3 regions of the Enterobacter cloacae complex sp. genome follow, and region 1 is predicted to be linked to each of the others. Evidence: predicted binding sites of a transcription regulator. Region 1 holds the regulator's gene; each other region holds the start of a gene.
What was found. The regulator LexA, encoded in region 1, represses DNA repair genes until DNA is damaged. The targets are predictions, from matches to a motif close to TNCTGTATGTACATACAGNA.
Positions count from the first base shown of each region.

Region 2: a site for LexA is predicted at 2,167-2,186, ahead of DBR02_RS20460 (YebG family protein). Genes of this name have one in related genera too.
Region 3: a site for LexA is predicted at 7,934-7,953, ahead of umuD (translesion error-prone DNA polymerase V autoproteolytic subunit). Genes of this name have one in related genera too.

Region 1 is NZ_LT991957.1:2,428,395-2,438,697, forward strand. It holds gene ubiA (4-hydroxybenzoate octaprenyltransferase) at 1-51, shown strand, start outside; gene plsB (glycerol-3-phosphate 1-O-acyltransferase PlsB) at 141-2,561, opposite strand; gene DBR02_RS12120 (diacylglycerol kinase) at 2,716-3,084, shown strand; gene lexA (transcriptional repressor LexA) at 3,193-3,801, shown strand; gene dinF (MATE family efflux transporter DinF) at 3,865-5,202, shown strand; gene DBR02_RS12135 (CsbD family protein) at 5,322-5,531, shown strand; gene zur (zinc uptake transcriptional repressor Zur) at 5,578-6,090, opposite strand; gene DBR02_RS12145 (cupin domain-containing protein) at 6,207-6,695, shown strand; gene traF (conjugal transfer protein TraF) at 6,888-8,174, shown strand; gene dusA (tRNA dihydrouridine(20/20a) synthase DusA) at 8,257-9,252, shown strand; gene pspG (envelope stress response protein PspG) at 9,389-9,631, shown strand; gene DBR02_RS12165 (quinone oxidoreductase) at 9,816-10,303, opposite strand, start outside.
Region 2 is NZ_LT991957.1:4,137,078-4,147,380, reverse strand. It holds gene DBR02_RS20475 (DMSO/selenate family reductase complex B subunit) at 1-576, shown strand, start outside; gene DBR02_RS20470 (dimethyl sulfoxide reductase anchor subunit family protein) at 578-1,432, shown strand; gene dmsD (Tat proofreading chaperone DmsD) at 1,477-2,091, shown strand; gene DBR02_RS20460 (YebG family protein) at 2,200-2,511, shown strand; gene DBR02_RS20455 (hypothetical protein) at 2,646-2,960, opposite strand; gene catA (type A chloramphenicol O-acetyltransferase) at 2,999-3,676, opposite strand; gene DBR02_RS20445 (LysR family transcriptional regulator) at 3,763-4,647, opposite strand; gene DBR02_RS20440 (alpha/beta hydrolase) at 4,762-5,889, shown strand; gene DBR02_RS20435 (YoaK family protein) at 6,105-6,848, shown strand; gene osmY (osmoprotectant ABC transporter permease OsmY) at 7,111-7,821, shown strand; gene osmX (osmoprotectant ABC transporter substrate-binding protein OsmX) at 7,840-8,739, shown strand; gene osmW (osmoprotectant ABC transporter permease OsmW) at 8,748-9,395, shown strand; gene osmV (osmoprotectant ABC transporter ATP-binding protein OsmV) at 9,395-10,303, shown strand, end outside.
Region 3 is NZ_LT991958.1:199,808-210,110, reverse strand. It holds gene DBR02_RS24745 (YrhA family protein) at 1-460, opposite strand, end outside; gene DBR02_RS24740 (HNH endonuclease signature motif containing protein) at 470-1,531, opposite strand; gene DBR02_RS24735 (HAD domain-containing protein) at 1,655-2,212, opposite strand; gene DBR02_RS24730 (lytic transglycosylase domain-containing protein) at 2,295-2,834, opposite strand; gene DBR02_RS24725 (thioredoxin fold domain-containing protein) at 2,982-3,731, shown strand; gene DBR02_RS24720 (hypothetical protein) at 3,756-4,148, shown strand; gene DBR02_RS27055 (hypothetical protein) at 4,344-4,604, shown strand; gene DBR02_RS27050 (hypothetical protein) at 4,664-5,011, opposite strand; gene DBR02_RS24705 (DsbA family protein) at 5,382-6,191, shown strand; gene umuC (translesion error-prone DNA polymerase V subunit UmuC) at 6,237-7,490, opposite strand; gene umuD (translesion error-prone DNA polymerase V autoproteolytic subunit) at 7,480-7,914, opposite strand; gene DBR02_RS24690 (hypothetical protein) at 8,108-8,716, shown strand; gene DBR02_RS24685 (hypothetical protein) at 8,870-9,223, shown strand; gene DBR02_RS24680 (hypothetical protein) at 9,446-10,303, shown strand, end outside.

The DNA.
Region 1 (10,303 bases):
TACGTCGGGCTGGTGCTGTTTATGGGGCTGGCGATGAGTTACTGGTCATAAAAAAGCCGGGTGGCGGCTTCGCCTTACCCGGCCTACGATTTAGCAGAACATGTAGGCCGGGTTAGCGTTAGCGCCACCCGGCTTTAACATCATTCGCCCTGCGTCGAACTCTCAATCGTCAGACGCACATCCGAGGTAATCAGCTCTGCCAGCATCTGGTAAACCTTTATCGTCTCTTCCGGCTCGGCATCGCCCGTATCGCTAATATACCCTTCGTCGCGCAGCGTCAGCACCAGGGAGCTGAATACCGCTTTGTCGAAGAATTCCGGAGCGTTAATGCCGTGCAGAACGGAGAGGCGCTGAGCCAGCGTCCGGCTCTCTTTTTCCAGCGTACCGCGGTTGATTGACGGATTTGCACTCAACAACCAGAAGGTGATGGCGTAGCGCTGCAACGTCTCACGCGCGCCGGATGCCAGTAGCTGCAAGGTACGAGAACGTGACGGATTGATATGCAGTTCATCATCACTGATGGTAATCAGCCCCTGACGATGCATTTCTGCGGTCATTTTATCGAGCTCTGCCGCCAGCTCATCTTCACCCCAGCGCAGGAACAGCTCCGCTTTCAGCATCGGATAGATGGTCTGAATATGGCGCAGCAACTCCTGACGCGAAATGCGGCGGTGCTGGGTAATGATGGCTGCCATCAGCGACGGCAACATCAGCATATGCGTGATGTTGTTACGGTAGTAGGTCATCAGCACGGCCTGCTCACGCGGCAGAATGATGATGTCACCGATGGTATCTTTCTCCACTTCGAACTTGTTCATCTGCAACGCGTGATCGATAAGCTCGCTGGCGGTAGCAGACGGCACGGTCGAATCCACGGAGTACGGCACGTTACGCATGATATAGAGGTAGCAATCAATCTGCTCGGTCAGCTGCTCGCGGGTCAGTGAACGCTGGCGAGAAGCCAGAAGCGCGGTACAGCACAGGTTCATGGCATTCGCCGCACCGGCATTGTTGATGCGTACCATCAGTTCGGATGCGATGCCGTTGACCGTCGGCGTCAGCCAGGCCGGACGCACCGCTTCGATAGGATCGATAGATTCGCGCCACTCCGGAACATGATGGTTCAGATACGTCATCAGCGGCAGGGGCTCGCCAAAGTTCACGTAGCCCTGACCGAGGTTGCGCAATTTGCTCAGCCCACGCAGCATCTGCGGCAGACTCTCTTTCTCTTTGGTCGCACCGCGCAGCTCTTTCGCATAGGTACCCACTTCCATCACGTGTTCATAGCCGATGTAGATAGGCACCAGCGTGATAGGACGCGTACCGCCGCGCAGCATCGCCTGAATGGTCATCGACAGCGTGCCGGTCTTCGGATCGAGCAGTCGGCCCGTACGGGAGCGCCCGCCCTCCACGAAGTACTCAACGGAATAGCCGCGGCTAAACAGTTCGCCAAGGTATTCACGGAACACGGTGGAGTAGAGCTTGTTGCCCTTGAAGGTACGACGAATGAAGAACGCCCCCAGACGGCGGAAAATCGGGCCTGCTGGCCAGAAGTTCAGGTTGATACCGGCGGCAATGTGTGGCGGCACCAGCCCCTGGTGATAGAGCACGTAAGAGAGCAGCAGGTAGTCCATGTGGCTGCGGTGGCAGGGCACGTAGACAATCTCGTGGCCGTCATGCGCGAGCTGACGCACGCGCTCGGCGTTGTGGACGTTAATCCCCTGGTAGAGGCGGTTCCACGTGAAGCCGAGGATACGGTCTGAGAGACGAATCATCTCGTAGGAGAAGTTCGCGGCGATCTCTTCCATCAGCGCGATCGCGTTCTGCTGCGCTTTCTCGTGTGAAATTTTCTTGCTGCGCGCTTCGTCTTCTACGGCACGGGCAATCGCTTTGGAAGCGAGCAGCTTGTTGAACAGATCCTGACGTGCCGGGAGACGTGGACCAACGGCCGCCAGGCGCTGACGTGCAAAGTGCATACGCGCAACGCGCGCCAGCTTTTGCGCAATGATCTTATCGGTGCCGTGTTCATCCGCCATGCGGCGCAGTGAAACGGAAGGCGAGAAGCGGACAAAGCTGTCGCGTCCCAGCCAGGAGACGGCGAAGAACTTCTGAATGCCGTTGAGCATACGCAGAGGCGGGTTCTCTTCCCCTTTTTCGCGCCCCGGACGACGACCAAACATCACCGACACCGGCACCATCTGTACGTCCAGATCGGGGTTGCTGCGGTGCAGATCGAGGTAATCATGGAACAGCTTAATGGACTCTTCTTTCGGCGTGTAATAGGTGAACACGCGCGGCCCGCCATGGATGAACACGTAGCGCGGCAGTAGCGTACCGTCGACTTCCAGGGGTTCAAGCGGGTCAGGTAAATCGTGCGCCAGACATTGAGCGCGAAGCGTAAGCAGGTCTGCCTTCGAGTTATAAGGCAAAACGTACATAATAGGGCGTGACGTATCGAGCCCTAATTCCAGCGCGGGTTCTGCTGGGATAGACTTACTTTTTACCAGTACGCTTAATGGTAAATTAAGTAATTTGTAGTAAATTCGTGGCCAGCCGGACATAAACGATGTAAAGCCTCTGGTTAATAATGCAATTGCGGCGCAAGGATAACAGAAAGCGCGCAAAATTTCTGTTGTTACCCGTCATACTTCAGGTTGCAGCAAAACGCGCTGAAGCTTTAGTTACTGACGCTATTTCTCATAAAAGGTTCTTTAGATGGCCAATAATACCACTGGGTTAACCCGAATCATTAAAGCTGCCGGTTATTCATGGAAAGGCTTTCGCGCCGCATGGGTTAATGAAGCCGCCTTCCGCCAGGAAGCGGTTGCCGCGATCGTTGCAGTTATCATCGCCTGCTTCCTTGATGTTGATGCTATCACCCGCGTGCTTCTCATCGGTTCTGTCCTTCTGGTGATGATAGTGGAAATTCTTAATAGCGCTATTGAGGCCGTTGTTGACCGGATAGGGTCGGAATTCCATGAACTGTCTGGCCGGGCGAAAGACATGGGTTCCGCTGCCGTGCTGCTGTCGATTATCACCGCGGCGATCACCTGGGTCACGCTGCTTTGGTCGCATTTCCGATGAGCCTCGAGGAATAATTAAGTCCCTGGTTTTTTGTGCAGTTTTTGGTTCCAAAATCGCCTTTGACTGTATATACTCACAGCATAACTGTATATACACCCAGGGGGCGGTATGAAAGCGTTAACGACCAGGCAGCAAGAGGTGTTTGATCTCATTCGGGATCATATCGGCCAGACGGGTATGCCACCCACGCGTGCAGAAATTGCACAGCGTCTGGGCTTCCGTTCTCCTAATGCTGCCGAAGAGCACCTTAAAGCGCTGGCGCGTAAGGGCGTGATTGAGATTGTTTCCGGTGCCTCACGCGGTATTCGTCTGCTGGTGGAAGAAGAGACCGGTATTCCGCTGGTGGGCCGCGTCGCCGCAGGTGAACCCCTGCTGGCACAGCAGCATATTGAAGGGCACTATCAGGTTGACCCAGGCATGTTCAAGCCGAGCGCCGATTTCCTGCTGCGCGTTAGCGGAATGTCCATGAAAGATATCGGTATTCTGGATGGCGATCTGCTTGCGGTACACAAAACGCAGGACGTGCGTAACGGGCAAGTCGTGGTAGCGCGCATTGATGATGAAGTGACGGTTAAGCGCCTGAAAAAACAAGGTAATACCGTTCAGCTTCTGCCAGAAAACAACGAATTCTCCCCAATTGTGGTGGATCTCCGCGAGCAGAGCTTCTCCATTGAAGGCCTGGCGGTAGGCGTTATCCGCAACGGTGAATGGCTGTAATCTCTTCCTGACAGGCTGTAGCTCCTCTACAGCCTGGCCTATTTTCTGATTCCGGTAATTTCCATGGCATTGCTAACTTCTGCCGATAAGGCGTTGTGGCGTCTTGCGCTACCGATGATTTTTTCCAATATTACCGTTCCCCTGCTGGGGCTGGTGGATACGGCGGTAATCGGGCATCTGGATTCGCCGATTTATCTGGGCGGCGTCGCGATCGGCGCAACGGCGACCAGCTTCCTCTTTATGCTGCTGCTCTTTTTGCGCATGAGTACAACAGGCCTGACGGCCCAGGCGTATGGTGCAAAAGATCCCCTGCGTCTGGCGCGTGCGCTGGTTCAGCCGCTCATGCTGGCGTTCGGTGCCGGCGCGTTAATCGTCCTGTTGCGTACGCCGCTCATTGATCTGGCGCTCCATATTGTGGGCGGCAGTGATGCCGTGCTGGAGCAGGCCCGGCGCTTCCTCGAAATTCGCTGGCTCAGCGCGCCCGCTTCCCTGGCAAACCTGGTCCTCCTGGGCTGGTTACTGGGCGTGCAGTACGCCCGCGCGCCGGTGATCCTGCTGGTGGTGGGCAACCTGCTTAACATTGTGCTCGATCTCTGGCTGGTAATGGGACTGCACATGAACGTTCGCGGCGCGGCGCTGGCCACGGCGATTGCTGAGTACGGTACGCTGCTGATCGGTTTGTGGATGGTCTGGCGCGTGCTGACGATGCGCGGCATCACCCTCGATCTTCTGAAAACGGCCTGGCGCGGCAATATGCGTAAGCTGCTGGCGCTTAATCGCAACATCATGCTGCGCTCGCTCCTGCTGCAACTCTGTTTTGGTGCGTTAACCGTTTTTGGTGCGCGGCTTGGGCCAGAAATCGTCGCGGTCAACGCAGTGCTCATGACCTTACTGACCTTTACCGCTTACGCGCTGGATGGTTTTGCTTACGCCGTGGAGGCGCATTCCGGGCAGGCATACGGCGCGCGTGAAAGCGGCCAGCTACGCGAGGTGTGGCGGGCTGCCTGCCGTCAGGCGGGTCTGGTGGCGCTGATCTTTGCCCTGGTTTACGCCTGTTTTGGTGGGCATATTGTCGCGCTACTTACCTCGCTGCCCGCGCTTCAGGCGCTTGCCGATCGCTACATCCTCTGGCAGGTGGTATTACCGGTGGTGGGCGTGTGGTGCTATCTGCTGGACGGCATGTTTATTGGCGCCACGCGAGGGGCGGAGATGCGCAACAGCATGGCCGTCGCGGCGGCGGGCTTCGGCCTTACGTTGCTGTCCGTGCCGTATCTTGGCAATCATGGCCTGTGGCTGGCGCTGGCGGTTTTTCTCGCATTGCGTGGCCTTTCGCTGGCCGTTATCTGGCATCGTCACTGGCGAAACAATACCTGGTTTCCTGCCCGACACGATATATCGTAGCGGTTAAAGATTCCGAATATAAAAATAACTTCCGAATCCTTAACTACAATAATAATCACGTCCAGCAGAAAAGAACGAAGCGGACGATACTCATAGACGCTTAACACGAGGACACGATTATGAATAAAGACGAAATCGGCGGCAACTGGAAGCAATTCAAAGGTAAAGCGAAAGAACAGTGGGGTAAGCTGACGGATGACGATATGACCGTCATTGAAGGTAAGCGCGATCAGCTGGTAGGTAAAATCCAGGAGCGCTACGGTTACGAAAAAGATCAGGCGGAAAACGAAGTCAAAGACTGGGAAACCCGTAACGACTACCGCTGGTAACCGGCACTATCCCCAAGGGCGGCCATGAGCCGCCTTTTCTTTGGCCTTAACGCGGCTTTTTCTTCACCAGGATTGAGTGATCGTGCTGACAGGCATCCTGATGGCGGCATGACTCCACCTCCACGCAGGCAGAACATAAACCGTGTGCTTCGATTACGTTATGGCGCAGGGCAAAGCCCATTCTGGCCGCCAGCGTATGCATAATATCTTCCACCCCTTCCGCACACTCCTCCTTCACCACGCCACAGCGATCGCAGATAAACATGGCGGACGTGTGGGTCGGCTGGTCAAAAAGATGGCACAGCACATAGCTGTTTGTTGACTCCACCTTATGCACAAACCCTTGTTCCAGCAGAAAATCCAGCGCCCGATAGACGGTTGGCGGTTTTGCCTGCGGCTCGCTTTCACGTAACAGGTCGAGCAGGTCGTAGGCGCTGATGGCACCCTGTTGCAGGCTCATCAGACGCAGGACCTCAAGGCGCTGTGGGGTCAGGCGCACATTGCGTTGCGCGCACAGCTTTTCAGCTTGCGCTAACAGCTCTTTTGTGGACTTGTCCATCGGTCACCTCGGATGTGGTAAGGGGTTAAACCCTCACTTTATCATGTTCTGGTAAAAACACCGAGATCCGCCAGGCTGTGCTATACCTGACGCATCGTAAATCGGGAGATCGCGCAATGAAAAGACCTGACTGTATTCGGCACTGGCGGGACGTGGAAGGTGCCGATGACGCCACTTATCCTGACAGCAACGAACGTTTCTCAATTGGCGCGCCGCTGGCCCGCAAGCTGGGTCTCGGCCGCATTGGTATTCACCATGAACGGCTGCCGCCCGGACGCCGTACGTCTTATCCGCATGCGGAAAGTGATGAAGAAGAGTTTGTATACGTTCTGGAGGGTTATCCTGAGGCCTGGATCAATGGCTATCTGTGGAAGCTCGAACCTGGCGACAGCGTCGGGTTTCCTGCCGGCACGGGTGTGTGCCATACCTTTATCAACAATACCGAGGAAGAGGTGCGCTTACTGGTAGTGGGCGAGGCCAATAAAAAGCACAACCGCATCTACTATCCGCTTAATCCGGTTTATGCCGCAACGCGCGAAGACCGCTGGGTAGACCATCCGCCTCAGTTTTTTGGGCCGCACGATGGAAAACCTGGGCGAAAATAATTTCCTCTTCTATAAATATTGATGGTCGTCACACATTAGAACAGGCCGGGATGGAATTTAACTTAGGGAAATAGCGGGTCTTTTTGTACTTATTCACAGCAATAGTTCGTTCCTGTTTGGGTGATAACAGACAGGGTTAACTAATAACAAACTATTTACGAGCACACTGTGAAAAAACATTTTGAATTTTCGATGGTTAGCATCGCTGTCTCCTTTTTTATGGCAAATCAGGCGGGAGCAGCCAATACCTGGACGGAAGCGCGTAGCGACGCAATGGGTGGCACGGGCGTAGCGGCCGGAAGTTATGGCAGCGGCGCCTTGATCAACCCGGCGCTGCTGGCAAAGTCAAAACCTGAGGATGACGTGACGGTTATTTTGCCGTCCGTCGGCGTGCAGGTGACCGATGAGGACAATCTTCAGGACGAGATTGATACCATCAATGACAAAATCAATCGCTATCAGGACGTGGTGGATAGCCTGACGCCGATTGAAATCATCACCAACCCGTTAGGCTCAATCAACCAGTTCCAGGGCGCAGCGAAAGATCTCGCGGATGAGCTGGACTACCTGAAAGGCAAAACCGCGCACGCCACCGCAGGGGCGGGGATTGCCGTCAGCATTCCTAACGACGTGCTTTCCGTGGCCTTTATGGCGAAAGGCTATGCCCACGGGCGCGTGAGCACTTCTATCGACCAGCAGGACATTGATTATCTGCGTGGCATCCAGCGAAGCGACGCGGTGGCGGCCGGTGTGGCGCTTGACGCTGCGCTAAACGGTACCGATCAAATCACCAAAAACCTCAACTCGACGGCCTCTGGCCGGGCGGCGATTGTGTCCGACTACGGTATTGCGGTGGCCCGCCAGTTCGATCTTGGCGGCGTTCCGGTTTCCGTTGGCGTTATGCCAAAGCTGCAAAAAACCTGGCTCTATAACTACACCACCTCAATCTACGATTACGACAGTAATAAGTGGAACGACAGCCGCTACCGTACCGACGACACCGGCTTCAACGTCGATGCCGGTATTGCCGCTGATTTCGGTGAAAACTGGACGGTCGGCGTGAGCGGGCAAAACCTGATGTCCCGCGATATCGATACCAAAGATATCCGCATCCGCAACGGGCGCACGGGAGAGGTGGTGAGTTATAAAGACACCTACCAGATCCGTCCGCTGGTGACCGCCGGAGCGGCCTGGCATAACGATCTGGTGACCCTGACCGCAGACGGCGACCTGACCGAGACCAAAGGCTTCAAAAGCGAAGATACGTCCCAGTACGCTGGCATTGGTGCAGAAGTCACACCGCTGAGCTGGCTGGCGGTGCGCGCCGGTTATCGTGCGGACATGAAAGGTAACGACAGCAACGTCTTTACCGGCGGCCTCGGTTTTGCGCCGTTCAGCTCCGTTCATGTTGACCTGATGGGGCTTTATGGCGAAGACGAGACCTGGGGCGCAGGGGCACAGTTGAGTATGACGTTCTAAAGTACACCGGAGGCGCTGCGCCTCCGGCTTTTCTTTGTGCTATAGTAGCGCCCCTTTTCCACCAGATGCTTAAAAGTTCGCCATGTCGTCAGAATTCCAGACCGCTTTCCCTGCGCACCGTTTCTCCATCGCGCCGATGCTCGACTGGACGGACAGACACTGCCGCTATTTCCTGCGTCAGCTCTCCCGCCATACGCTGCTCTACACCGAAATGGTCACTACCGGCGCAATTATTCACGGCAAGGGAGACTATCTGGCGTACAGCGAAGAAGAGCATCCGGTTGCGCTGCAACTCGGTGGCAGCGATCCGGCTGCGCTGGCGCAGTGTGCGAAGCTGGCTGAAGCGCGCGGCTATGACGAGATTAACCTCAACGTTGGCTGCCCGTCCGACCGTGTGCAAAACGGTATGTTCGGCGCGTGCCTGATGGGTAATGCAAACCTGGTGGCGGACTGCATCAAAGCGATGCGCGACGTCGTCTCTATTCCGGTCACGGTCAAAACCCGTATCGGCATCGACGACCAGGACAGCTACGAATTTCTGTGTGATTTCATCAACACGGTGTCCGGGAAGGGCGAGTGCGAGATGTTTATCATCCACGCCCGTAAAGCCTGGCTCTCTGGCCTTAGCCCGAAAGAGAACCGCGAGATCCCGCCGCTGGACTACCCGCGCGTGTATCAGCTGAAGCGCGACTTCCCGCACCTGACTATGTCGATCAACGGCGGCATTACCTCGCTGGACGAGGCCAAAGCGCATCTTGAACATATGGATGGCGTGATGGTCGGACGCGAGGCGTATCAGAATCCGGGCATTCTGGCGACGGTCGACCGGGAAATTTTCGGCATTGAAGGTGCCGATACCGATCCGGTGGCCGTGGTGCGCGCTATGTATCCGTACATTGAGCGCGAGCTGAGTAAGGGTACGTACCTGGGCCATATTACCCGCCATATGCTTGGCCTGTTCCAGGGCATTCCTGGCGCGCGCCAGTGGCGTCGTTACCTCAGCGAGAACGCGCATAAAGCCGGTGCGGACATTGAGGTTCTGGAACACGCGCTGCGTCTGGTTGCGGATAAACGTTAAATTTCGCTAAAAGATGGTCAATTACGCCACGCCCTGCAAGAGATTGCAGGGCGTTTTGCTTTCAGAACAATAACTTATTTTTGGCACGTTTCTTGTAATGATCGCAGCATCATTCGGGAACTCGTGGGAGAGCACCATGCTGGAACTACTTTTTGTGATTGGCTTTTTTATCATGCTGATGGTCACGGGCGTGTCGCTGCTCGGTATTCTGGCCGCGCTCGTTGTGGCCACGGTGGTAATGTTTGTCGGCGGCTTATTTGCCCTGACGATTAAGCTCCTGCCGTGGTTACTTCTGGCGATTGCGGTGGTATGGGCGATACGGGCGATTAAATCACCAAAACTGCCCACTTATCAGCGTAATAACCGCTTCCGTTACTAAGGTATTGAGGGGTTCGTCACATACCTGCAACTTTTCCGGCAGCAATCCTTAGAACAGAATAGGATTTACTTATCGAATCTGTCACTATGGCTGCCGCTAAAGAATTCATCGAGCTGTACCCTACATACAGCCGAACTAAAAAAAGAAAGGGCTTCCCACGGGAAGCCCAATTTCTTTTTATGGCTCAGGGAATTAACAGGCTTGATCCCTGCGTTGCCCGACTCTCCAGCACTTCATGCGCGCGTTGTGCATCGGTTAGCGCGAATTTCTGCGCATCCGCCACGTCTACTTTGATGACGCCGCTGGCAATCAGCGAGAACAACTCATTGCTGGCTTCCTCAAGTTCTTCCCGGTTGGTGATGTAACCTTGCAAGGAAGGGCGTGTGACGTACAGCGACCCTTTCTGATTCAGAATGCCGAGATTGACGCCGGTGACAGCGCCAGAGGCGTTACCGAAGCTCACCATCAGCCCGCGACGTTGCAGGCAGTCCAGCGAAGACTCCCACGTATCTTTCCCCACCGAGTCATACACGACGCGCACCTTTTTGCCGCCGGTGATCTCTTTTAGCCGCTCAACGATGCTCTCTTCCCGGTAGTTGATCACCTGCCAGGCGCCCGCGTCCAGCGCACGCTGCGCTTTTTGCGCGCTGCCCACGGTGCCGATCAGCTTCG
Region 2 (10,303 bases), 1.7 Mb from region 1:
ACCGGGTGCAAAACCTGCGAGCTGGCCTGCAAGGATTACAAGGACCTGACCCCGGACGTCAGCTTCCGTCGTATTTATGAATACGCGGGCGGCGACTGGCAGGAGGATAACGGCGTCTGGCATCAGAATGTCTTTGCCTATTACCTGTCGATTGCCTGCAACCACTGCGAAGATCCGGCCTGTACCAAGGTCTGCCCGAGCGGGGCAATGCACAAGCGCGACGACGGCTTTGTGGTGGTGGACGAGGACGTCTGCATCGGCTGTCGCTATTGCCACATGGCCTGCCCGTACGGCGCACCGCAGTACAACGCCGCCAAAGGCCATATGACCAAGTGCGACGGCTGCCACAGCCGCGTCGCGGACGGCAAAAAGCCCATCTGCGTCGAGTCCTGCCCGCTGCGCGCGCTGGATTTTGGCCCGATTGAGGAGCTGCGCAAAAAACACGGTCAGCTTGCCGCCGTCGCGCCGCTGCCGTCTGCGCACTTCACGAAGCCGAGTATTGTGATCAAACCTAACGCCAACAGCCGTCCGACGGGTGACACCACCGGCTACCTGGCCAACCCGAAGGAGGTGTGAGATGGGAAGTGGATGGCATGAATGGCCGCTGGTGATCTTCACCGTTTTCGGGCAGTGCGTGGCCGGCGCGCTAATCGTGATGGGTTTCGCCTGGCTGAATGAAAAAGAGGAAGCGGCTAAACGGCGCATCGTTCGCAGCATGTTTTTTCTCTGGGTAGTGATGGGTATTGGGTTTATGGCCTCGGTACTGCACCTCGGCTCCCCACTGCGCGCCTTCAACTCGCTTAACCGCGTGGGAGCGTCAGCGCTGAGTAATGAGATCGCAGCGGGTTCAATCTTCTTTGCCGTGGGCGGTTTCTGGTGGCTGGTGTCGGTTATCGGTAAAATGCCTCCTGCTTTAGGCAAAATCTGGCTGGTGGTCAGTCAACTCCTGGGGGGCGTTTTTGTCTGGGCGATGACCCGGGTCTATCAGATTGATACCGTTCCGACCTGGTATACGGGCTACACCACGCTGGCCTTCTTCCTGACGATGGCGCTTGCTGGTCCGCTGCTGGCCGCGCTGCTGCTGCGGGTTGCAAACGTGACATATAAAGGTACCGTTGCCGCCTCCGTCAGCGTGCTGGCGCTGCTCGTCTGCGTGGCGGTCGTCGTGTTGCAAAGCAATGCGCTGGCGACGATCCAGAGTTCCATCCAGCAGGCCAGCGCCCTGCTGCCGGATTATGGTTCGCTTCAGGTCTGGCGCATCGCGCTGCTGGCGGCGGGCTTAGGCTGCTGGATCTGCCCGCTGATTCGGCGTCAGGAGCCGAACACGCTCGGCCTGTTGGCAGGTTTTGTGCTGGTGGCGCTGGGTGAACTTATTGGCCGTGGGCTATTTTATGGTCTGCATATGACCGCAGGGTTAGCGATTGCAGGTTAACACAGGCGCGCGGGACCGCCCGCGCGCAAGTAAGGAAAGTTGTAATGAATGACGTCTCACATCGCGAATCGTTCGCGTTCAGCGCCCGGGTACTGGGCGCGCTGTTTTATTTTGCCCCGGACAGCGAACAGACTGCGCCGCTGGTGAGTGCCCTGACCGTCGGTGACTGGGTGCAGGACTGGCCGCTGCCGGAAGAAAGCCTGCTGCCCGTCGCCGCTGCGTTTAAAGCCCCGTCGGACGAAGCGTTGAAGGACGCGTGGCAGCGTCTGTTTATTGGCCCATATGCCCTGCCCGCTCCTCCGTGGGGCTCCGTCTGGCTCGATCGCGAGTCCGTACTGTTTGGCGATTCGACCCTCGCGTTGCGTCAGTGGATGCGTGAAAACAATATCGCCTTTGAAATGCAGCAGAATGAGCCGGAAGATCACTTCGGCACGCTGCTGATGCTGGCGGCGTGGCTTGCCGAGAACGGTCGCGACACAGAACGCGACCAGCTTCTGGCCTGGCATCTGATGCCTTGGAGCACGCGTTTCCTGACCGTATTCGTTGAAAACGCGGCCCATCCTTTCTACGCGGCGCTGGGTAAACTGGCTCAACTGACCCTGGCAGACTGGCAGTCCACTTTGCTGATCCCGATTGCAGAAAAAACACTGTACCGATAACAGCGCCTGGCTTGCACATCCGTTGTGCTAGCCAGTTTCGCACATTTTTGCTGCAACACCACTTCGCAACTGTTATACTGTATATAATTACAGTACCGGAGGCGCAAAATGGCTGTTGAAACAAAATTTGTTGTCGTAAGAAAGGGTGAAGAGAAAATGACATTTGCCAGTAAGAAAGAGGCTGACGCTCACGACAAACTGCTCGATATGGCAGAAGCGTTCACCGACTGGCTGTTGCAAAGCGAAATGCAGTTGGATGAAATGCAGGCGGAGAACCTTGGACTGTATCTCGCCGAGCAGAAAGAAGCTGTTCAGCATATCCTGCGTACCAGCAAGCTTCCCGAGCGCGATGCTGCAACGGATAAAACAGCGTCGGATGCGGATGGCAGTAAAAAAATCCGTGCCGTTAAAGCGGCCTGATCGTCAGAATCCCCATCACTTGTCCTGCCACCGTGAGCTGGAAACGGCTCACGGCTTTAACATTGTCGGCTTACAGAACGTCGCGCTGGATATTCTGCCTTTAATTCATCCAGCGTCACCATAAGAAGGGCCTGTTATCTCGATTTGTCCGCCTCAACATTTACGCTAACGTTCAGCCTTTTTGCTTCAATGGTTAACATTTTTTGGGCCAAAGCCATATCACCCCCGTGCACTTTATCTATAAGATTTTGTACAAGGGTCATCATCAGGAAATGTTTATTCGCGGGACAGAAATCTGTCATAGTGATTCCGTTATCCTTCAGGCGTTGATGCGCAACCGTCTCTGTCTCTGCAATTATTTCAGCTACTTTCTCATGCATGATGTCGATCTGCTCAAAAACAATGCCGTTAATCATTTCAATCTGTTCTGGCGTAAAATTCGGTTCCATCAATTCCCCTCGTCAGGCGTAGGTTAAAAACACGTGCATCACACGGTGAGCGCTTCGGAATGGCGCGGTAAATTATCACATAACTCTTGCAACTCATTGATCAGCCTTGCCAGGTGGAAACCATCGCACACAGAGTGATGGACCTGAACGGCGAAAGGCAACAAGACTTTTCCATCCTGGTTATAGTATTTTCCAAAGGTGAACATGGGAGCAAAAAAGTTCTGCATGTTAGCCACGTTGATATTAAAACTGGTAAAACTCGCCCACGGAATATCCGATATGAAGAATATATTTTCCCGGGACTCTTCTTTAGGCCAGTAGGCAAGATTATCACCATAGCGAGAAACGTCTTCTGCATAAACGTTCTGAAAGTGAGCAATATTCCCGTCGAAGTGACTCCACAACGATGAAAACGTCTCCGTTTCTTTATGGAAAAGGGTATAGCTTGGATGCACCTCCTTCCATATTACAAGTTCATTATCCTTCATAGCCATACGGAACTCAGAATGGCGATTAACGACTGTGGCGATAATAGAAATAATCGAAGGATAAAATTTCCAGCCAACCTGTTTGATATGTTTCAGCAGCGCCGTAATATCCAGCTGAACCGTTTGGTTAATCGTGCATTGAGCAAAGCTCTGAAAGACTTCAAAATGCTCTTTCCTTGCCCAACTTGATAAATCTACAGCCGTATATTCTGGCGTTAATTTTGTCATTTCTTAGCCTTAATTGAGCAGCGCTATATAAAAGAGTAGCGTAACACAAACCCAGGAGCTGTATAGACGGCAGCGCAGAGGCACCCCTAAATTTTCAGCGTATCGATTACCGCTCTCAGCGCCGGGGATACGTTGCGGTGCGGGTAATAGAGGTAAAGCCCGTCCATCCGCAGACTGTAGCGCTGCAAGACCCTTATCAGCGTCCCGCGCTCCAGATCGTCAGCCACCAGCTCTACCGGGACATAGGCCAGCCCGAGTCCCAGCCGCGCGGCTTCGGCCTCCATGTAGCTGTCCGAAAAGGCCCATTGTCCTTCCGGGCGGTGCGCAATACTCTTTCCGTCCTGAATGAGCTCCCATTGATAGTGGCGACCGTCGGCGAACTGATAGGCAATGCAGGGATGCGAAGTCAGATCAGCAGGCACCTGCGGGAAACCATAGCGCCGGAAATGCGCCGGGGCGGCAACCACGGCCATCTCCATATCGGGCGTAATGCGCACGGCAATCATACCTTGCCCCACCTCCGGCCCCAGCCGGACGCCCGCATCGAACCGTTCGGCAATAATGTCCACGAACCGGCTTTCATTCATTAATTCCAGACGAATATCCGGGTAACGCTGTTTGAATATAGCGAGCTTTGGCAGCAGACATTTTTCAATAGCGTGCTGGCTGGCATTAATGCGCACCGTGCCGGAGGGCGTCTGGCGGTAGTGTGCCAGTCTGGTTAGCCCGGTATCGAGCGCATCAAAGGCGGAGCCGGCAGTCTGGTAAAGCTGTTCTCCGGCGTGGGTCAGCGACAGCTTGCGCGTGGTACGCACCAGAAGCTGAACGCCCAGCCGCTCTTCCAGCTCCCGCACCGATCGGCTGATCCCGGATTGTGCCAGCCCGAGCCGCTGTGCGGCTGCCGTGAAGCTCCCCTCCCGCACCACCTGGATAAACAGATACAGCTCATTGTAGTTCTCCCGCTTTGCCATTACGCCTCGCGAATCTATAACAAAATGATATTAATTCTAGCAGCCCTTGGCCTCTAATCAGCACTATTACTGCTAATTATAATGACCGCATAACAACAACACACGGTATCTCTTATGAAAACATTCACCCAAAAACTATCCGTTGCGCTGCTGCTGTGCGCATCATTAAGTGGAGTGACGACAATGAGTTATGCAGAAACGCTAAATCCAAACGCCCCCGTTTCCATGGTAACTACCTGGGATAAAACCTTCGCCGAGAGCGATAAAGTCATTCACCGCAAGGTGACGTTCCAGACCCGATACGGGATCACTCTGGTGGGCGATCTGTACCTTCCTAAGAACCGCGGCGACCAGAAGCTGGCGGCAATTGCCGTCAGCGGGCCGTTCGGTGCGGTTAAAGAGCAATCCAGCGGTCTGTACGCCCAGACCCTGGCTGAACAGGGGTTCGTAACCCTGGCCTTCGACCCATCCTATACGGGTGAAAGTGGCGGCCAGCCGCGTAACGTTGCCTCCCCTGATATCAACACCGAAGACTTTAGCGCCGCAGTGGATTTCCTGGGGCTCCAGAAAGAAGTCGACCGTAATCGTATCGGCATTCTTGGCATTTGCGGCTGGGGCGGTATGGCGCTGAACGCGGCATCCATGGATACCCGCGTGAAGGCGGTCGCCACCAGCGTAATGTACGATATGAGCCGCGCGATGGGTCACGGCGTGGGCGACGGGAAAGATCGCTATTCAGCGGCTGACCGTCGGGCCGTGTTGGAGTATCTGAACGCCCAGCGCTGGAAAGATGCCGAGAGCGGCACTTTCGCCCATGGCGGTCATGATATTAATGTCGATGAGAACGGTAAGGTGACGGCAGCCGAGCGTATTCTGCCGGAAGCATTGCCCGCCGATCCGCATCCGGTACTGAAAGAGTTCTACGACTACTACCGTATGCCGCGCGGCTTCCATGCCCGTTCCGTAAACTCCACCGGCGCATGGACCGCGACCATGCCGTTGTCCTTTATGAATATGCCGCTGCTGAGCTATGCCGGGGAGATCGCCATCCCGACGCTGATCGTGACCGGTGAAAATGCGCATTCTCGCTATTTTGCGGAAGATGCGTTTAAGGCCGTTGGCAGCAAACAGAAAGAGCTGGTGATTGTTCCGGGTGCAAACCATGTTGATCTCTACGATAACGTCGCAGGAAAAATCCCGTTCGCGCACTTTGAGCAGTTCTTCAAAACCAGTCTGAAATAAGCTCTCAGCCCCCGGCAATCACGGGGGCGGTATTTTTGCCCGTCAGTCTGCTCGCGCCATCAGCAGTAAGGCATTATATTAACAGGGTTATTTTATTTAATTACAAAACCGCGAATACCTCCCGTTGAATTAATAATTAAGCAATATCCTGGTCAGCCAGCGATATCGCTTTGTTAGCTTGAGGAATCAGGCAAAGCTCAAACCGGAGGTATTCTTTGCTGATTAAGTTAAAGAAAGAACGAACGCATCAGGAGGATCGCCGTCTTGCTCTCTGGCTGGCCACCTCCGCAGGACTGCTGAATGCCATTGCGCTGGGCGCGTTTGGCTTTTTTCCCTCACACATGACCGGCAATACCTCACAACTCTCCAGCGAAGTCTCCTCCACCGACCTCAACGATATTCTTTTTTTTGGCGCCATTATTCTGTCGTTTGTCACGGGTGCCATCGTTGCGCGGATGATTGTTATCTGGGGGATTATCCATAACGTCAGGCTGGTATTCAGCCAGGTTCTTTTTGTTGAAGGGCTATTACTGGCCGGGGTATCTCTGTACGAAATGTATTTTCACTCCTTCGCCACGAATCAGGAGATTATTATTTTCCTGTGCGGGCTGATGGGCATCCATAATTCCACTTCCACTCAGCTATCCGGTGGTCGGGTGAGATCCACGCACATTACCGGCACGCTGACCGATGCGGGCATTTCGCTGGCCTCCGTTATGGTCGCCATGCTGCGCCGGGATTATTCTAAAGACACGGCTGCGCAAAAGAGCCAGCTCAAGACCCATTTAACCACCCTTTTCTCGTTTATTACCGGAGGGATCGCCGGGCTGATCCTGTTCAGAGAATTTGGATTCCACGCGATGCTGGCGCTGGGGCTAATGCTGGTATTCATCGCCGCCTTTTCGATCGTTCGCATCTCCTGGCGCGTGCGAAAGGTGCGCGCCGCCCTCGGTCGTTAGGGTTTATTAATGAGTCTTAGGTGACATTGTCACTTAAGACTCGCTTCTTTAAGACTATTCTGCCTGCCCGCTGACAGCCCTTATGCCATAAGGCTTAACCCAGGTTGTCACTAATTTCATAGGGTTACTGTTTTACCCCCTTCGCTGGAACCCTTCCGCTTCGCTTGCTATAGGTGAAGTACCCCTGCCGAAACATGGCATAACAACAGGCAACCGCAACCGGTGGTTGCTATAACGCATGCGCACAGGGAGACACACCGCAATGCATCCACTACTCAAACGTTCGCTGCTTTTTGTCGGCGCCATTATCGTGGTTCTCTCTCTCCTCACCTGGGGAATTGGGCTGGAGACGATCAAGGCGCGCCAGGTTGACCTGATCTACCTCGGGCAACAGCATTTAATTTTGGTTTTCTCCTCAATGTTCTTTGCCCTGCTGGTCGGTATTCCAAGCGGCATCCTGCTGAGCCGTCCGGCGGCACGGGGTATCGCCGAATACGTGATGCAAATCTTTAACGTGGGCAACACCCTGCCGCCGCTGGCCGTTCTGGCGCTGGCGATGGTGGTGATTGGCATCGGCGATAAACCGGCCATTATCGCCCTCTTTCTGGCCTCTCTGCTGCCGATTGTGCGCAACACCTATGCCGGGCTGTGCTCTGTTCCCGCGTCACTGCTGGAGGCGGCAAACGGCATCGGCATGACCAAGTGGCAGCGCCTGCGTCAGGTCGAAATCCCTAACGCCTGGCCGGTGATGCTTTCAGGTATTCGTATTGCTACGGCGATTAACGTTGGTACCGCGCCGCTGGCATTCCTGATCGGTGCCAGCAGCTACGGCGAGCTGATTTTCCCGGGTATTTATCTGAATGACTTCCCGACGCTGATCCTGGGCGCGGCGGCCACCGCCTTGTTCGCCCTGATTCTGGATACGCTGCTGGCGGCACTGGGTCGACTGCTGAGCCCACATCTCGCACGATAATTATAACAAGGAGCTTCTATGAGACTGTTTTCCGGCCTGACGGCGCTGTGCGCCGCCGCGCTCTTCACCAGCCAGGCGCTCGCCGCGCCGCTGATCCTGGCGACCAAGAGCTTTACCGAGCAGCACATTCTCTCGGCCATGACCGTGCAGTATCTGCAAAAGAAAGGGTTTCAGGTGCAGCCGCAGACCAATATCGCGACGGTGATATCCCGAAACGCGATGATCAACAAACAAATCGATATGACCTGGGAGTACACCGGTACGTCGCTGATCATCTTCAACCACATCAACAAACGCATGTCGCCGCAGGAGTCTTACGAGACGGTGAAACGTCTTGACGCGAAGCACGGTCTGGTGTGGCTCAAACCTGCCGACATGAACAACACCTATGCTTTTGCCATGCAGCGCAAGCGCGCCGAGGCTGAACATATCAACACCATGTCTGAGATGGTGGCGAAGATTGAGCAGATCCGTAAAACCGATCCGGATAACAACTGGCTGCTGGGTCTTGACCTGGAGTTTGCCGGGCGTAGCGACGGGATGAAACCGTTACAGGCGGCCTACAACATGACGCTGGACCGCCCGCAGATCCGCCAGATGGATCCGGGACTGGTCTATAACGCGGTGCGCGACGGGTTTGTCGATGCGGGGCTGATCTACACCACCGACGGGCGCGTGAAGGGCTTCGATCTCAAAGTGCTGGAAGACGATAAAGGCTTCTTCCCGAGTTACGCCGTGACGCCGGTTGTACGTAAAGACACGCTGGAGGCGAACCCGGGGCTGGAGGAGGCGCTGAACACCCTCTCTGCCCAGCTGAATAACGACGTTATCACCGAACTGAATAAAAAGGTGGATATCGACCATCAGTCACCGCAGCAGGTCGCCCGAGATTTCCTGCGTAGCAAACAGTTGCTGTAGGAGGCGCTATGGAGACGATTCACTATATTTTCGACAACTGGGACTATCTCTTAACCCTGACGCTGCAACACCTGTGGCTGGTCGCGCTGGCCGTGGGCCTGGCGATTATCATCGGCGTGCCGCTGGGCATTTTGATTGTTCGCCACAAATGGCTGGCAACTCCCGTGCTGGGGATCGCCACCATCGTGCTCACCATCCCGTCTATTGCGCTTTTCGGCCTGATGATCCCGCTCTTTTCGCTGGTCGGTCAGGGCATTGGCGCCCTGCCCGCAATAACGGCGGTGTTTCTCTACTCGCTGCTGCCGATTGTGCGTAACACCCACACGGCGCTCGACAGCCTGCCCCCCGGCCTGCGTGAAGCGGGACGCGGCATCGGCATGACCTTCTGGCAGCGTCTGCGCTGGGTGGAGATCCCGATGGCGCTGCCGGTCATTTTTGGCGGCATCCGCACCGCCGTGGTGATGAACATTGGCGTCATGGCGATTGCCGCCGTGATTGGCGCGGGCGGTCTGGGCCTGCTGCTGCTTAACGGTATTGGCGGGAGTGATATTCGTATGTTGATTGCGGGCGCTCTGATGATTTGTCTTTTAGCGATTGTGCTCGACTGGTTGCTGCACCGTTTGCAGGTGGTACTGACTCCGAAGGGGATTCGATAATGATAAAACTGGAAAACCTCACCAAACAATTTTCACAGAAACACGGCCAGACGTTTAAGGCCGTCGACAACGTCAACCTGAACGTGCCTGAAGGGGAAATGTGCGTGCTGCTCGGCCCGTCCGGCTGCGGCAAAACCACGACCCTGAAGATGATTAACCGTCTTATTACGCCCAGCAGCGGGACGATCCTCATTAACGGCGAAGACACCAGCGGGATGGACACCGTGACGTTGCGCCGCAACATTGGCTACGTGATCCAGCAGATTGGCCTGTTCCCGAACATGACCATCGAAGAGAACATTACCGTTGTGCCGCGAATGCTGGGCTGGGACAAAGCGCGCTGTAAATCCCGTGCCGAGGAGCTGATGGATATGGTGGCAATGGATCCGCATAAATTCCTTCACCGCTATCCGCGTGAAATGTCCGGCGGCCAGCAGCAGCGCATCGGCGTCATCCGCGCGCTGGCAGCGGATCCGCCGGTCCTGCTGATGGATGAACCGTTCGGTGCGGTCGACCCGATCAACCGCGAGGTGATCCAGAACCAGTTCCTGGAGATGCAGCGCAAGCTGAAAAAGACCGTGATGCTGGTGAGTCACGATATTGACGAAGCGCTGAAGCTGGGCGACCGTATCGCCGTTTTCCGTCAGGGACGTATCGTGCAGTGCGCCAGCCCGGACGAGCTGCTGGCGAAGCCGGCGAATGAGTTTGTCGGTTCGTTTGTGGGCCAGGACCGGACGCTGAAACGTCTGCTGCTGGTATCAGCGGGTGACGTCACCGATCAGCAGCCGACCATTACGGTACGCGAATCAACGCCGCTGTCGGAGGCCTTCGCCACCATGGATGATAACGATATTCGCGCCATTACCGTGGTTGATGAGCACGGAAAACCGCTGGGCTTTGTGAAGCGC
Region 3 (10,303 bases), on a different replicon from region 1:
TATGAGATTCAATAACATAATCAGTAGATGCTTTGTCTCTTATCTGAAAGCAGTCGTCTGCAAAACTATAAGCGAAAAGTGACATGCCATCTTCTCCGATTAACACCTTATCAGTGAGATTTGGGTCAACGTAGATTTCATTGTCTCGTGCTTCAAAGTTGCGTATGTAAATATTTGACCACAATAGATTTTCGTTCTCTGCCTGAACAAGGTTATAAAACGTAAGTCCGTTGTACTCAAAACCATCCATAGCATTAAACACTTGGGCATAATCAAGCCTGGTTTTAATGAGTTTCTGTATATCTATATAGGCGCTCTTTTTGTGATCTGCCCACTCCACTGGAGGCGGATTGCAGATTAAGTCTTTCAAGACTTCCGGGGCTACCGGGCTGGCTAAAGGGTAGTGATCTGCAACCATCAACCTCTTTAAGCTGCTGAGTAGTTGAGTTAAATCTTTCATGAGCGCCTCTTACTTTCCTACCGGGTAGATAACACCGTTCGGCGATGGCCATAGAACTTTGGTGCTTGAATTATACGGTAGATCCTTCGTAATGATGGATTGTGCTTTCGACAGTGCTGAATGGTATGGTGAATTCTGAATAAGTACCAGGTTGTCTATAGCGTTTGTGCCACCATCATCAAGAGGGATCTTGTGGTGAACCTGCCACCCAGAGGGGACCTTGCCTGTTGCAAGTTTCATCAAATCGTTAGGTTCAAACGTAGCCAGGGCATCTGGGTGGTCTGAAAGTGATTTAAGGAAGTTAGGGCGTACAGTATTGTTGAATTGTCCACGGAGAGCTAAATATTCAGCTCTGTCTCGGCGCATGTAGTTCAATTCGCTAACATTCATATCATCGAGCAAAACGTGTGCTTTTTTGTACTTGCCGAGATAACTTGTCAATTCATCCGCAGACCTTGGATTTCGGATAACCAGAAGTGAAGCCGCTGCAACCAGCATACCTGAAGTTGTTTCGTTCAATACCTGGTCATAGCCTTCAACAGCTTCGCCGCCAAGTTGTTCAGCCGTATGTCGAAATCCCTCCACATTTCCATTATAAAGCCCGCCAGCTGCGAGAAGACGACCAGCCGCTTTGGAATTAATGGTTTTTGTTGATTGGGCGTGCTGTGCTGGTGTCGTTGATCGAACGTAATACCCCGGGCGTTTCAACTGACGAGAGATGATATCGCGCAGACGGGTAAAGAGGGACAGGGGCAGGTCATTGCGTAGGTTGCCATTTGATATAACCCCCGGCCCGGCATTGCCGGTTATGTCTTTTCTAAGCAGAACGATCTTACCGTATCTGATGTCGTCAAGCGTATCGCGGTAAGCGAGCCAGGGGCGTTGATGGTGGAACTGGTGATACCGGCTGACAAACTGTGTATATCCCTGCGGTAAATTCCATTCCTGAATAATCCGGTTTGGCAGGGCGGTATCTTCGAGGTCATGTACCGCCGTGGCCGGATGTATGATGTGGGGAATATCCTCAAGGTATATGTCATCCAGTGACTTAGCCTGACAGTGATGCAGCATAATGTCCCTTTCTTGTCGAATTCATATGAGACATTATTGCGTATGGTATAAAACAATCAATCCTAAAGTGGATGGGCGTACGAGATCAGCAGTGACAGGGTAAAAGGAAAGTTACTTTGTTCATCAGCGTCCCATGAGCTGATGGTACCTTGCGTTAAGAGCTGCAAGGTCAGATTCGGTGAGGCCCGTGTAATAATCGGTTTTGTGCAAATGCGGATAACCGGCCGGAAATAATGATTCGTCGTCATCAAGGCAGATAAATGCTTTAACTCGATGTGAAAAGACAAAGTCCTCACACTCGGCAGCCCGCACACCAGTCTGTCCGTGTTTTAAATATACCGAACCGGTTGCACCTATGATTTTGTCTCTATAAGGCACCCGGAACAGAGATTTCAGATAACTTGTATTAGCGCACTCACGCCATGAGCTGGAGATAACAATCACCATGGCAGGGCAGTTATCCAGCAATTTCTCTAACAGTGGCATTCGCTCAAAGGTTTCATTTTTACACCTGTGGCAAACCCCATCGAAATCTAAGAAAAGCACGACATGCGAATCAGGGAGAGGGGCCCATAAACCAGCTGTTGTTTCTTCATGAACACATACTTCTTCATGATGAGGGTTTTTCTGGATCAAGAAAGAAGAGAGAATCTTAAATAAATTTCTTGCAGAAGAAGACAATATATTACTCCTGAGTCAGTGTGAAATATTTGTGGTGGTTTACCCAAGCCACTCGATGATCTTCTGTAATATCGGGTTGTATTTATTTAACAACAGGAGTCGGGTTTTGCTCCGGGACATTTTTAGCTATATGGCCATTGTATCGAGGAGGTTGCTGGGTCCATTGATAAAGCTCACCCATCCCGTTACGCTGCTGGATCCGGCGATTGTACTTTACCATGAAGTTAAATATGTACTTTGCACGTACCTTTGGGGTTTTGCTGTTGTAATCTGCAATCCCTTCAAACACATTGCCCTTGCGATCAACAATTTTTCTATAGAGCCACCATGTTCCAACCCAGAAACTTGCGCAAGCATCGTAAGCCAGAACCCGCCACGTTACCGTCGGGAAATGCTTTTTTATTTCAGGTAGATTGGATGAGTTGATCTGCATTGGGCCAATATCATAAGTGCCGTTAGTATTCCTGCTGAAAGTACCAACCTTACCGCCTTCATTGTCAAACAACGTAAAAACCAGTTCAGCATCAATTCCGAAGTAGCGGGCGGCATCCGTAATGCACTGAGTGTAAATCTCATCAGGAACGGGAATAGGTTTCACATCATCTGCTGGTGGTGTAAACACAACGATTTCTCCACTGAATCTACGTTTTATCTATTCTCCCATATATCTATCGACTTTCTTTCGGCTTTACCCGTTGATTTAAGCGTTTAAGCAAAATTCTGGAATTTTGGGGCGTGATAATATTAGTGCTCGATTTAAGGAGCGGAAATGAAAAAAATTATTAAGGCATCGGTATTACTTCTTTCATTAAGTACCGCCTTCACGATGAATGCCGAGCCGGTTAATACAATGGTACTGCCAGATGCAGCCCGGGATAAGCTCAAAGCCATTGGGCTTTCAATCGAGCACGTCGAACCCTCGCCAGTAAAAGATATTTTTACGGTGATTTCCAGGGAGGGGGTAAGTTACGTGAGCAAAGACGGAGATTACATTTTTACCGGAAGCTTATTCCACGTGAAAGGTAAAGATGTGGTAAACACCACTGAGCAGGCCATTTTAATGGGCGTCCGGGAATTCGCATCCAAAACAAAATCCATCGACTACAAATCACCAAACGAAAAATACCGGCTTGCTATCTTTACCGATATAACCTGTGGATACTGCCAAAAACTGCATCATGATCTGAAGTCTTATCTTGATGCCGGTATTTCGATTAAGTTTCTTGCATTCCCACGTGCAGGACTGAACTCGGTAGTAGCCGGGAACATGGCCAAAATCTGGTGTTCAGCAAAGCCAAACGAAGCTCTGGATGCAGCGATGAATCCGGTTTCAACTATCCCGGAAGGACGTCCTGATGAGGCTTGCTTAAACATTATCAAATCGCATTTCCAGGTGGCCTCAACAATCCCGCTGCAAGGTACTCCTACCATGGTGACACTAAGCGGCAAACCGCAGTTATTTACGGGGTGGCTGAGCCCGGAAAACCTGGTGACCCAAATGGGCGCTGCGCAAAAGTAACTTTTCCGACTGTAAGAGGTGTGTATGAAATCTACTTTACTGAGTACGTTAATGCTGGTTGCTGTAGGTGTACAGCCCGTTTTCGCTGCACAATGTCAGTACGGAGCCTGTGGAACGGAAAACGATCCCGGAATCGGATTTCTGATGTCATCGGTACAAATGGATAAAGGTGAACATCTAAAGGAACTCTCTGGTGTTGCGACCACAGGTGACACCATCTCTAAAAAGATGGAAAGCTACCTGGGAAATAAAAAGCTCAAGGTAAACACCGACAGTACCCGCAAGGGGCCGGGTAATACCACCATCAGGCCTACAGATGAGCTCGCCCCAACGAGGCAACTAAAAGTTATCCGGCCCGAACTGGTAAAAAATCCCGATTCGCAGCTCGTGGTAGCTTTCAATGAGCGCCTGGCCTGATTTATTGACTGAGAGCGTCCAGAAGGAAAAAAGATGTCGATACTCAGTAGCTTCGTCATCAGAGCAACGGGGATACCTGACAAAAAGTATCTCCGGGATCCCGTAATAAAACGTTGTTATAAACGTCTGAGTCGTAGGGTGCCTGCTCTAATGACGGGGTGGCTTCTGTGCATTCTGGGTTCAGGGTATGTCAGTATGGCACTGGAACAGCCTGATAGCACTGTATTACTCAGTCTGCTGCTGTTGTATGTTATGTCAGGCATTTTACTGATGCAGTTCCAGTATATGTATTCAGAGCGAAGCATAGGCTACAAGTTCTACCTGGAAGTGCTTATGAATGCAGCTGCCAGTACTCAACATAAAGAACAGTTACAGTATCTGTTCATTAATAAGCCCAATTCCATCACGATGGGCGATCTTTACCGACTTTATGATTTTAATGGGGGAGGGCGATAGCCACGTTAATGTGCGTGTCCAAAAGTCACTTTTGAACATTCTCTTCCCGCCGTCTGCTTTCAGTTCCAGGGGATCACTGCAACATAATTTCCGGAACGCAGCGGCGCATCAAATTTATCAGTAAAGGCGTCGATCATTGCTGAATAAGCAATGCTGTCTGACGGCACAGGTGCATTGCTTTGCATACTCACTTTCAGAACCTGCTTTGCTCCTTTCGCTGACGGGTATACCTCGACATCCAGCTGTCGCATATAGTGCATCTGCGACATCGTCTCAGTGCCTATTACCCCATCGACTGGCTTGTAGTCATAGTCAGTATGCAATTCGCCATGCTTGTCAGTTCTCGTTGTCTTTTTATCTACAACGTAGCCTGTCACCCCAGTAAGAAGCTGCTCGCTATACTGCATGTTCTCCTGTGAGCTGCTGATTCGGAACCTGAGCACATAATCTGGCTGGTGAGTGGAAATAATGACTCCTTTTTTTGCTAATCCATCAGCAAAACGGCCTGAAAACATTCTGGACTGAATACTTTCGTCCGGAGGGACTATCTGAAACCTTTTATTTGTAACAGGACGAGGCATTAGATCGTACGCATCTACCTGGTTTGCGAAATGATATCCGCATCCACTCAAAAGCATTGCGGTTGTGAGTATAAAGCCCTGCCTAATCATCCTTTAATCTCCAAAAAGCATTGTTTCACGAATAATTCCGATTTACCGGGCCAGTATAATCCATCGCAGGTTAATAACTAACAGGCTGAAAAGCATAAAGGTAGCTATGTCTAAAGAATTTTATTTAAAACCGATGGCCACGATTTTAATTTCTGCGGTTATTGCTACCGCTGCCTCGGCGTTAATCACGGCAACTTATTTTAAACCGAAGGTGCTCAGTGAGGAAGAAATTGGCAAAATTGCCGCTACTTACCTGGTAAAAAATCCCCATTATTTAGTGGAAGCAGGTAAGGCGCTGGAAAATCAGAACGTGAGTGCCTCAGTGGAACGAATAATTCCATATGCGCCAGCTCTGCTGGATACCAAGGAGACGCCAAACATCGGCCCTGATGACGCCGACGTCGCGGTAATCGAGTTCTTCGACTATCAGTGTATTTACTGCATGCGGGTTACACCTGTTGTTGAATCGGTAATGAATCAGAGCAAAGATGTAAAATTCTTCTTTAAAGAATTCCCGATTTTTGCCGGTTCAAAACCTGTATCTGCCATGGGGGCCGCTACGGGTCTGCACGTCTATCAGAATTTCGGTGCTGAAGCCTATCGTAAGTACCACAACAACCTGATGGCTGTGGCTCATACCTTCATGACCTCTCAACGCAAATTCGAACTCACTGACTTTAATACTGTGGTGGAAAAGTCAGGGTTTAACAGCACGTTTTCTGACAGGGAAAAAAACCGGTATGAAAACGTGATCTCCGGCAATATGCAGCTGGGCGAAGCGCTCGGGATCACCGGCACACCCGGTTTCATCATTATGAATATGAAAAAGCCGAATGCGGCGACTACCACATTTATCCCCGGGGCTATGGACGCAGCAACTTTGCAGGGCGCAATCGAAAAAGCTCGCGGGGCCTAAAGTTACTTTCACATTTGATGAGTACGGCCATGCCGGTCATGGCCGCTACGCTTTTACAACGAGTAATTCATCCCAGCGGGTCGTATATCTCGGTGATAGCATGGCCTGCTTCATACGAAAATCCTGTTGAATGCCTTCCCCCAGTAAAAACAGAGCTCCGCGCTTTTCTTTATTGAACCGGTCCATAACTTTCATCAGTGCCTGACTGCCAGGCCTGGCCGGGCGAGTATCAAACAGGCTGAGTTGCTCTGTGCCGTCAGTCATAGCGGAGAGCATTACCCCTGCTTTCGCATACGCTATCCCGGGTCTGTAAATGCGGTTCAGGATGGTCATGGCTGCATCAACCAGATCGCGGGTGTCCTGTGTAGCGGTAAGCGGCTCGATACCACAATTGCTGTAGCGGTTTTCACCTTGCGCATAATTGCTACTCTGAATGAAGACTGTGATTTGACGGGTCCACGAGCCATCCTTGCGCAGCTGCTCTGCCGCCCGGGCGGTAAAAAATGAAACTGCCTCATGTAGCTTGCCTATCTCATTAAGGCGCTGACCAAAACTTCTGGAAACGATAATCTGTTGCCTGACAGGAGGAGACTCGTGCAGCCGGAAACATGGTTCGCCATGCAGTTCCCGCCAGGTACGCTCGATTTCAACGCCAAAGCTTTTACGTAAAAAGCGAACGTCGCTATTATAAAAATCACCGGCAGTGATGATCCCGAAAGCCGACAGGCGTTCACTAATCTTTCGACCAATACCCCATATTTCTCTGGTACTGATCAGGCTCAGGAGCTTCCTGATCCTGGCCTGATCAGTCAAAACTACAACCCCGCCTGTAGCTGCCCATCGTTTGCTCGCATAGGTGCATAATTTAGCGAGGGTTTTGGTGCTTGAACAACCCACACCACAGGTAAGGGACAGATTATGAAGAAGTGTACTTCTGATCAACCGGCCGTAATCTTCATAATCTATTATCTTGTTCATGTTTTTCAATAACATGAAATTTTCATCTATGCTATATCGACTCGATTGAGGCGCGAAGCTTTCCAGCGTTTCATGGAAGCGATTTGAGTAGTCTTCATACAAAGTAAAGTTAGAGCTCCGGACTTCGATCCGGTGTTGCTGAATCAAATCCCTGCACTTAAAAATTGGGGTCCCACGCTTAATACCAACGCTTTTAGCCAGTTTATTCATTGCAATGACGGACGAATCGTTATTGCTGGCTATGATGAGCGGCTTTTTTGACAGCTTGGGATCCATCGCACACTCAAATGCCGCATAGGCTCCGTTAATATCAACGTGCATGTACATGGCTGAACTGATTCAGTGCAAAGGTGACGACGCCCCATATCTCAAGGGATTCAGGATTTACACGTATCGGCTTATAGGCTGGATTAGAAGGCATCAAAAGCAGCTCAGGATACGTGTGTAAGATCTTTACCGTAAACTCTCCATCCACCAGCGCAACGACGATAGAGCCGTGTCGTGCTGTTAAAGACCGATCCACAACCAGTATTGCTCCATCATTGATACCGGCATTGATCATACTGAGGCCCGCCGCCCTGACAAAGAAGGTTGAGGGGCGGTTGCGGACTACATATTCATGCAAATTTAATTCATTATCTTCATGCCCGGCGCACGGACTCATCACTCCACAGCTTAGTAAATCACTGAAAAAAGGTGCCATTTCGTAAGGCTTGTTGCTAATGTGCTCAAGGATAACAGACATAGCTACACTCGAATTCTTGTACTGTATGTATAAACAGTATTGCGAGTTGAAGAGAAAAGATCAAATCTCTCCGGTAACGCTATCAAGCCTGACGAAAAATTAAGCTTTATCATAAACATCAAAAACCATCTTTTACCGATAATGGCGAGCTGGCCTACGAAGAAGGTATACAAGCTAGGATGAAAGGATTCTGATGCTCCTCCCACCAAATTTTTTATCTCCTGAAGACCAGGCTGAGTACGATGCTTATATGGCAAGGTTCAGCGAGGTAAATCACTATTATGAGCATTGCACTGTCCCCGTGATTGACTGGTTTTTTAAACAAGCAACCGAGGCGCTGCATCATGGTCTATGGTTACCGGCCTGTACGAGCTTTCTGAATGGGATCGAAACATCACTCAGGGTTACGCTGAAGTTGAAATCAACTGTTAACGTTCAGCAGTCAGTTCCTGTACTGGTGGACTTAGATGGTACGTCAGTAATGAGTAACGCTTTAATGCGAAAGGCTAAGCAGGAAGGGATGCCGATAGAATTACTGTCATTTCCAGCCGAGAAGAATATGTTGGCAAAGATAGACGCTGGTAAAAAACCTGAAGCAGATATCGTCAGGCTTAGAAATAGTCTATGCCATGGCAACATTCTGGAGTTCATTATGAGTGTTAAAGTCGGTTCTCCAGATCCCATACGAATTTTTACTCCTGGTAACTGCTGTGGTTTAGCGCTTTTACTTTCGGCCTTATCGAAGAAATGGACGGTAGGCTTGCATCAATACTGGATCGACAACAATCTGACGTCCTGCTGAAACCTCATAAATCATGCCTACTAAAGTCACGTGCAAAAAAACGTTGTAGCATGATATGTTTAAAGTCAAAACAGTGGGTTCTATGTTTTGACGGCAAACATGATATAACTAATACTTCATAAGTAGATATCAATAGTCATAATGGAGTGAACTATGAAATTAAAAAATATTCTGCTGTGTGCGATGATGTCAGTCGCTTTTGGCTCCTCTGCTAATACTACACATAAAGTTGAAAACGAACCTATCCCAAACATTATTCTTGATGGTAAGGTTGATGATATTTGTAAAGATGCAAGCATCCGAACTGAACTTAATCATGATAAAGCAAAGGAACTGGTAACCACCAACCTGAAGCAGGCATTACCATTAAATACGGTACCGGATAAGTTGGATGAAGTTGCAGAAGCCTTTGTAAACCGCGACAAAGGCGCTTCAGAAACAGCAGACCATTGCCTTGTTAATGTACGTAATAAATACTGGGAAATGTATCCCTCTGAAGATAAGTAGCATTTATTATTAAAGGCTTCACTTAAGAAGCCTTTTTTAACCCTTTGCGAAACCTGCTTTAAAAGCAATGCGCTATTCATATCTAAGAATCTATTTAATTAATGAATAATAGTGGACGGATTCATTTCTAGTGAATGCCGAAGTTGGTGTTTTTTGAGTTATTAGACGGTAAGTGCAATCTGGTATGATTCACCTAACATACGAATCTGGAAGGAAAGGTATATGGGTGACCTGGTCAGCAAAAATAACATTGACCGTTTAGAGCGATTTCATTCTTTGCTGGCGGGTCAGTACTGGACGTCCACTGACAGCATCCCTGAAGAGGGTATTGTGGCAGGGGATACGCTGCTCATTACGTCTTTGCGTTACGTTGAAGATAAGCTGCACACAGTGATTCTACGCGCCCATCCCCGCGTTTACGGTCAGACTGTAGCTATTGTCACTGAAGACAGCAGCGGCAACCGTAGGGAACGTGGCAAAGAAATGCGAGAGCATCGCTTCCTGGTTAAGGATTTTCTGTCCAGTTTTGTATTTGAACCCGACCATAAGGTAATCCGGGATGCTGAACTCAGACAAGCTCAGGAAGAAGTGAATAGCCTACAGGCATCGCTTACAGCCCTCGTGAGCGATGCTCAGGGGCTCCGTGACCTTGCGATTGAGCAATTAGGTACAGATGACCGTGAAAACCCTGTGACGGGCCTTAGCGTTGCGTTAGTGCCCCCACAAGAGCAGCAGGCGGTAACCTCACTGGCGATTGGATCAGTTCAAAATGCTCTGTCCTCTGGTATTTCAGATACCCGCATTGAACAAATCAGAGAAGCGGCCTTAAAAGAAGGGCAGATCAGCACAGCCATCAGCAAAATCATCACACAACGAACGCAGGCAATCGCTAATGCCAGCAAAAGAATGCTGCCCTATTTCGAGGAAGTTGCAGCGGCAAGTCTGGCCACTACAGAAGAAGCCATGGAATATGTGAAGAAAATCCACGATGGCGTTGGCAGTCTGGAACTGTATACCGGCAAAGACGTTGAGGTAGTGAATATCGTGAAGGGTGAATCCGCTCCATCACACCTCCCGCTC